2 regions of the Cobetia sp. MMG027 genome follow, and region 1 is predicted to be linked to the other one. Evidence: predicted binding sites of a transcription regulator. Region 1 holds the regulator's gene; the other holds the start of a gene.

Region 1 (3,412 bases):
AGGTCGAGCATCGACTGGATGGCACCCTGATCGAGGATGAGCGTGGCCTGGTGAAGATCGGGATCGACTCGCTGGGGCGCGAGATGGCCAAACTGGGTTACTTCATTCCCCGCATGATCGCGCTGTTCATTCTCGGCTTCATTCCGGGCCTGAATCTGCTCTCACCGCTGCTGTGGGGGCTGTTCTCGGCCTGGAGCATGGCGATCCAGTATCTGGACTATCCGATGGACAACCATCAGGTCAGCTTCGGCGACATGAAGCAGCGTCTCAAGGCGCGCTGGTGGCCGTCACTGACCTTCGGTGGTGCCGTGTTCGTGCTGACGCTGGTGCCCTTGGCCAACCTGCTGTTCATTCCCGGGGCCGTGGCGGGTGCCGTCCTGATGTGGCAGAGCCACTACCGACAGCTGCCTGCCCCGCGCCGCTGAGCCAGGCTTTATCGCGAGCGTTGACGAACGCAGATACCACGACGCCCCGCCGTGACCTCATGCAGAGGGCGCGGCGGGGCGTTCGTGTCAGTGGGGCTGCAACCGTCAGGCAGTCGTCGCGCAGCGGCGTTCCGCCGGGAAATGACAACGGAAGCGTGCGCCCTCGCCGGGCAGGCTGTCGATCTCCAGGCGGCCCTGATGGCGGATCAGCACATGCTTGACGATGGCCAGCCCCAGCCCGGTGCCACCAGTGGCGGTGCTGCGTCCCTTGTCGATGCGATAGAAGCGCTCCGTCAGGCGCGGTAGATGCACGGGATCAATGCCGTCACCGTCATCCTCCACCTCGACCATCACGCCCTCGGTGGTGCTCTGGCAGCGCAGCGTGATGTGGCAGCCTTCCGGCGTGTAACGCACCGCATTGAAGACCAGATTCGAGATCGCGCTTCTCAGCTCCTGCTCCTCACCCATCAGGGCCAGTCCGGGCTCGACCTCCACCGTGATGACATGTCGCTCCTTCGAGAGGCCTTCGGCATCTTCCCGGATACGTGTCAGCAGCTGCGCCATGTCGATGCGACGTCCTTCGCCCGACAGCTCGTCGGTCTCCAGGCGCGACAGGGTCAGCAGATCCTCGACGAGGTGCTGCATGCGGTCGGTCTGACTCTGCATCTGTCCCAGGCCACGCTGCCAGCGCGGGGGCAGGTCATCGGCATAGTCGGAATAGGTCTCGAGGTAGCCGGCCAGTACCGTCAGCGGCGTGCGCAGCTCATGGGAGACATTGGCCACGAAATCGCGGCGCATTTCCTCGAGACGGTAGAGACGGGTGACATCGCGCACCATCACCAGGCGCTCGTTGTCACCGAACAGGGTGATGGAGATCTGCAGGGTCAGGTTGTCGGAGAGCGGCGATTGCAGGGTCAGCGGCTCACGATAGGCCAGCCGATTGAAGTAATCGATGAACACGGGGTCACGCAGATAGTTGGTGACGTGCTGGCCGCGGTCGTGACTGGCCTTGAGGCCGATCAACTGCTCGGCAGCGCTGTTCCACCACTCCATGTCGCCGTGGTTGTCGAGCATCACCAGGCCATCGCGCATCGCTTCCGAGGATTCCTGGATGCGATTGAGGATGCTGCGCAGTCGCTCCTGTGCCTGACGCTGACCCTTCTGGTAGCGATACAGACGATCGAGCAGATCCCCCCAGACGCCATCGCCGGGCGGCGGCTCTTCATGGGGGTTGGTGATCAGCCAGGTGTAGAGGCTCTTGAGATGCTTGAGATGGACGAACAGGTACAGCGCCAGCCCCAGCGCCAAGCCCCAGCCCAGCAGGCCGAGCAGTCCGCCGACCAGCCCGAAGCCGCCCGCCAGATAGCCCAGCCGCCATAGCTCGTTCGTCCAGTAGCGCATCCGCGTCTCAGGCCTGGGCGCTGAAGCGATAACCGGTACCGCGGACGGTCTGGATCAAGTGCTGATGCCCCTCGCCCAGCGCCTTGCGCAGACGACGAATGTGCACGTCCACGGTGCGCTCCTCGACATAGACATTGCCGCCCCAGACCTGATCCAGCAGCTGGCTGCGGGTGTAGGCGCGCTCCTGATGGGTCATGAAGAACTGCAGCAGGCGGTATTCGGTGGGGCCGACCTCCAGGGAGTTGCCGTGTGCGGTCACGCGGTGGCTGGCGGGGTCGAGCATCAGACCCTCGACTTCCACCGACTCCTCGACGCCCTTGGGCGTGGTGCGGCGCAGCACGGCCTTGAGGCGTGCCACCAGCTCGCGTGGCGAGAAGGGCTTGGTGATGTAATCGTCCGCCCCGGCCTCGAGCCCCTGGATCTTGTTATCTTCCTCGCCCTTGGCGGTGAGCAGGATGATCGGCAGCTCCGCCGTGGTCTCGTCACGCTTGAGGCGGCGCGCCAGTTCCAGCCCGCTGGTGCCGGGCATCATCCAGTCCAGCAACAGCAGATCGGGCTTTTCATCGACGACGATGGCGTGGGCGTCCTGGGCATTGTCGGCCTCCAGCACGCGGTAATCCGCCATTTCCAGGGCGACGGCGATCATCTCGCGTATCGAGGATTCGTCGTCGACAATCAGTACGGTCTTGGAGCTCATCGCTAGATCCCATGCAGCAGTCGGCGCACGCGCCAGAATGACAAGTCGATGACGATTACAACCTGCTTATATGACAGTGAGATGACAATCGCCAGCTTGGCAGCTTGGCAGCTTGGCAGCTTGCCGCCCGGCTTGCCAGCGAGTCCCTCAACTCTCGCGAGGTGTGAATGTCACGCCTCGCCGCACGAGGAAGGTCGCTGGCAGACCGGATGAGGACTCGGGCCCGTTGGCCGGAAAGAGGGGTCAGGCAGCTGGCCAGGTCGCCAGCGCGATGCCCGCGAAGATCAGCAGGCCGGACCAGTGGTTGTTGAGAAATGCCTGGAAGCAGGGGCCACGCTCCCGCTCGCGAATCAGGCGCTGCTGCCAGACGAAGGTCACGGCCGCCGCGGCCAGCCCCAGCCAGTAGAAGATGCCCAGCGCCAGGTGCAGGCCGATGCCGATCAACACCGCCAGCATGCCCAGCTGCAGCAGACCGATCATCAGCGTGTCGGCGCGGCCGAACAGGACGGCGGTGGACTTGATGCCGACCTTGAGATCGTCATTGCGATCGACCATCGCATAGGCGGTGTCGTAGGCCACCGTCCACATCAGGTTGGCCGCGAACAGCCACCAGCCATAGGTCGGCACCTCCTCAAGCGTCGCCGCGAAGGCCATCGGAATCGCCCAGCCGAAGGCGGCACCCAGCACCACCTGCGGCAGATGATGGAAGCGCTTCATGAACGGATAGCTGGCCGCCAGCAGCACGGCGACGATCGACAGCAGCACCGTGGTCAGGTTGGTGAAGCACACCAGCACGAAGGCGGCCGCGACCAGCACACCGAACAGGGTCAGCGCCTCGCGCTCCGTGATGCGTCCTGAGGTCAGCGGGCGATCCCGGGTGCGTTCGACA
Region 2 (3,412 bases), on a different contig from region 1:
TCCGGTGACGCAAAGGCGACATGTGACTCACCGGTACCGGGGAAGTCCTCGCCGTAGGCGCGATAGTTGTTGGTCGCGAGCAGGAAGACATCGTCGTCCTTGACCGGCTCATCCTGGTAGGTGAGCCCCTGGATACGGTGGGCATCGGCGTCGATCAGCGCACAATTGCCGTCGTAACGCGCCGGCTGCGTGACATCCACCTGATACTCGACGCTGTCGATCACATCGAAGTTGTAGCTGCGGAAACCTCCCCAGTTGATCAGGGGCTGGGGCGTGGCGAGATTCGGGTCAATGCGATGGAACTGCCCGGCACTGCACTCAAGCCATTCCCGCACTTCCTTGCCGGTGACCTTGAGCGCCACCAGCGTATTCGGATAGAGATAGAGGTCGGCGGCATTGCGGAAGCTCAACTCGCCGGCCTCCATCTCGGTGAACTGGGTCGGGTCATTGTGACGGCCGCCGACCTTGAATGGCGCGGCTGCCGAGAGAATCGGCAAGCTTTCCAGGTCCGGGTCGCCTTCGACGAAGCGTTTGACGTAATCGGCCTGGGCACGATTGACGATCTGGATCGTCGGGTCGTCCTGCACCAGCGCCAGATAGCTCTTCATCGCTGCACTGGCGCGGCCGATGCTGCGATTGACGTACTCCCGCGTGGCGTCGTGCTCATGCTCGACCAACGCCGCCAGTTCGGCATCTTCCGACACCTGCGCCTCGCCACCCACCTGAATCGGGCGTGCCTCTGTCTGGCCACTTACCACCCGCCACTGGCCCGAGTCATTGCTCAGTTCAAGATCCATCACGCCCACATGGCTGCCCCAGTGCCCTGGCATCATCGCCGGCACCCCATTGAGGGTGCCCTTGGCGATATCGGCCCCCGGCACCTCGGCAAATTCCTCGCTGGGGAAGACCGCATGGGCATGCCCGAAGGCGATGCCATCGATGCCTTCCACCTGCGAAAGGTAATACACCGAATTCTCGGCCATCACCCGGTAAGGGTCAGTCGAGATGCCGGAGTGTGGGATGGCGATCACCACATCCGCGCCCGCACGGCGCATCTCGGGTACCCAGCGCTTGGCGCTCTCGGTGATGTCCTCGGCCGTCAGGCGGCCCTTGAGGTGCTTGCGGTCCCAGGTCATCACCTGCGGCGGCGCAAAGCCGATATAGCCGACCTTCACTGTCTGAGCGTTGCCCTCACTGTCGGTGAAGGCATGGGGGGTGATCTGATAAGGCGTGAAGTACGGCTCGCCGGTCGTGGCGTCCAGCAGATTGGCGTTCACATAGGGGAACTGCGCGCCGGAAAGCGCCCGTTCGAGATACTCGAGCCCGTAATTGAACTCATGATTGCCGATGTTGCCGACATCGTAATCCAGCTGATTCATGACCTTGTAGGCCGGGAAGACATCACCCTCCTCGAGACCTTCCGCCGCCATGTAATCGCCCATCGGGCTGCCCTGAATGAGATCTCCGTTGTCCAGCAGCACGCTGTTGACCACCTCGGAACGCGCCTGCTGGATCAGGCTCGCCGCCCTCACCAGGCCGATGCGCACGCTGGGACGATCCTTGTAATAGTCGTAATCCATTACGTTGGCGTGGATGTCGGTGGTCTCGATCACGCGCAGTGACAGCGTCGCGGCATTGGCTGGCTGAGCGATCATCACGATACCCCCAATGCTGGCCAGACCGAGGATGGCTGCCCGCAGGCGACGCATTGCACACGGACGCCGAGTGTTCCCCGCAGCCTCTTTGGTACCAGAGGCCGGCTGACCTTTCCTTCCGGATGATGCATTCGCCATCTCTCACTTCCTTGTCATGGGGGGATGTTCCTGTAGCCCTTCAGGGCAACGCTCCATTATTCAGATGCCGACGCCTCAGGCAACTGGCGGTCCCTGCCCGCCAGCCAGCCGATCCCCGCCATCAGCACACTGAGGGAGGCACACACCATCAATGCCAGCTGCCAGTCACCCTGCCGATCGTAGAGCGCCCCGATCAACGGCGGCCCCATGGCCGCGAGCAGATAGCCCAGGGTCTGCGCCATGCTCGACAGCGACGCCGATTGCATGGCATCGCGCGCTCTGAGCCCCATGAACGACAGGGCGAGAATGAAGCTGGCCCCGGAGCCCGCGCCCAGCAACAGCACCCACACCAGCGCCCACCCCGGCATCAGCCACAGCCCGATGAACCCTGCCAGCGACATGCAGGGCGTCGCGAAGGCGATCAGACGTTGATCCTTCAGGCGCGGCATCAGAGGCACCAGAATCAATCCCGGCAAGGCCGAAGCCAACTGCAGCAGGCCGTGCAACGATCCCGCCTTTTCGGGGGAAAAGCCGTTGTCCGCCAGCATGCTCGGCAGCCAGCTGTTGACGGTATAGAACAGCAGCGAATTGATCCCCATGAACAGCGTCACCTGCCAGGCCAGTGGCGAGTGCCACACGGCTGCCTGACGCACCGGCCGCGCGGCACCCTTCTCGGCTACCTTCTCGGCTTCCTTCGCCGCCGTCGGTAGGGAGCGATGCGACAACTGTGGCCACCACACCACCATCGTCACCACTGGCAGGATGACCACGATGAGCATCGCGAACTGCCAGCCATCCGTGCTGTCCTGCGCCAGCGGCACCATCACCGCCGAGGCGATGGCGGCCATGATGCCCATGGTCAGCACATAGCAGGAGGTCAGCAGCGCGATGTGTCGAGGAAAGCTGCGTTTGACCAGACTGGGCAACAGCACATTGCCCACCGCGATGCCCGCCCCGATCAAGGCGATCCCCACATAGAGCACCAGCGTGTTGCCCTGCACCCGCAGCACGATACCGGCGGCGATCGCCAGCAAGGCAAGGAAGACACTGCGCTCAAGCCCCACATGCCGTGCGAGACGGGGTACCCAGGGGGACACCACGACAAACGCCAACAACGGCAGAATCATCAGCAACCCTGCCGCCGTGGCATTGAAGCCCAGCGCCGCCTGCAGACGCTCAAGCAACGGCGCGATACTGGTAAAGGGCGCACGCAGATTCATGGCAATCATCAGGATGCCGGCGATCAACACGGCAGGATGGCTCAATCGCCGAACAGGAGAAGAGTGGCAGAGTTCAGTCATGAGACGCTCGCAGCGAACTTGGAACGGACAGATAGCGGGACGACACATCAGAGGTGAATTCCCGCGCAGATTAACGATAGCGTAATCGCCAATATCGCTGCAGAATTGAGCCATCATGACATCAGATACCTGAAATCAGACAATCTGCGAGCCGACATGTCAGCCACCTCCTCAAGGACCTCCGCGACGCCGATTTCCCTTGCCACGCGAGACGCAACCTCATCGTCGGGAGTCGCCAGCGGTCACTCCTCCGTGCCCTTCTCCAGCAGCGTCTGCGAACATGACCCGGACATCTACGAGATTCCGGCCAGCGCCCTG

Evidence for each region. Region 1 encodes PhoB, which activates phosphate uptake and scavenging genes when phosphate is short. Its sites were predicted from a motif close to TGTCATANNNNTGTCANA; they were not measured.
Region 2: the regulator PhoB is predicted to act here: its motif matches at 1,795-1,812, upstream of PJK54_RS12690 (bifunctional 2',3'-cyclic-nucleotide 2'-phosphodiesterase/3'-nucleotidase).

What each region holds. Positions count from the first base shown of each region.
Region 1 is NZ_JAQJIO010000006.1:266,462-269,873, forward strand. It holds gene cysZ (sulfate transporter CysZ) at 1-425, shown strand, start outside; gene phoR (phosphate regulon sensor histidine kinase PhoR) at 531-1,826, opposite strand; gene phoB (phosphate regulon transcriptional regulator PhoB) at 1,834-2,523, opposite strand; gene ubiA (4-hydroxybenzoate octaprenyltransferase) at 2,767-3,412, opposite strand, start outside.
Region 2 is NZ_JAQJIO010000008.1:152,420-155,831, forward strand. It holds gene PJK54_RS12690 (bifunctional 2',3'-cyclic-nucleotide 2'-phosphodiesterase/3'-nucleotidase) at 1-1,709, opposite strand, end outside; gene PJK54_RS12695 (MFS transporter) at 1,850-3,094, opposite strand; gene PJK54_RS12700 (helix-turn-helix domain-containing protein) at 3,251-3,412, shown strand, end outside.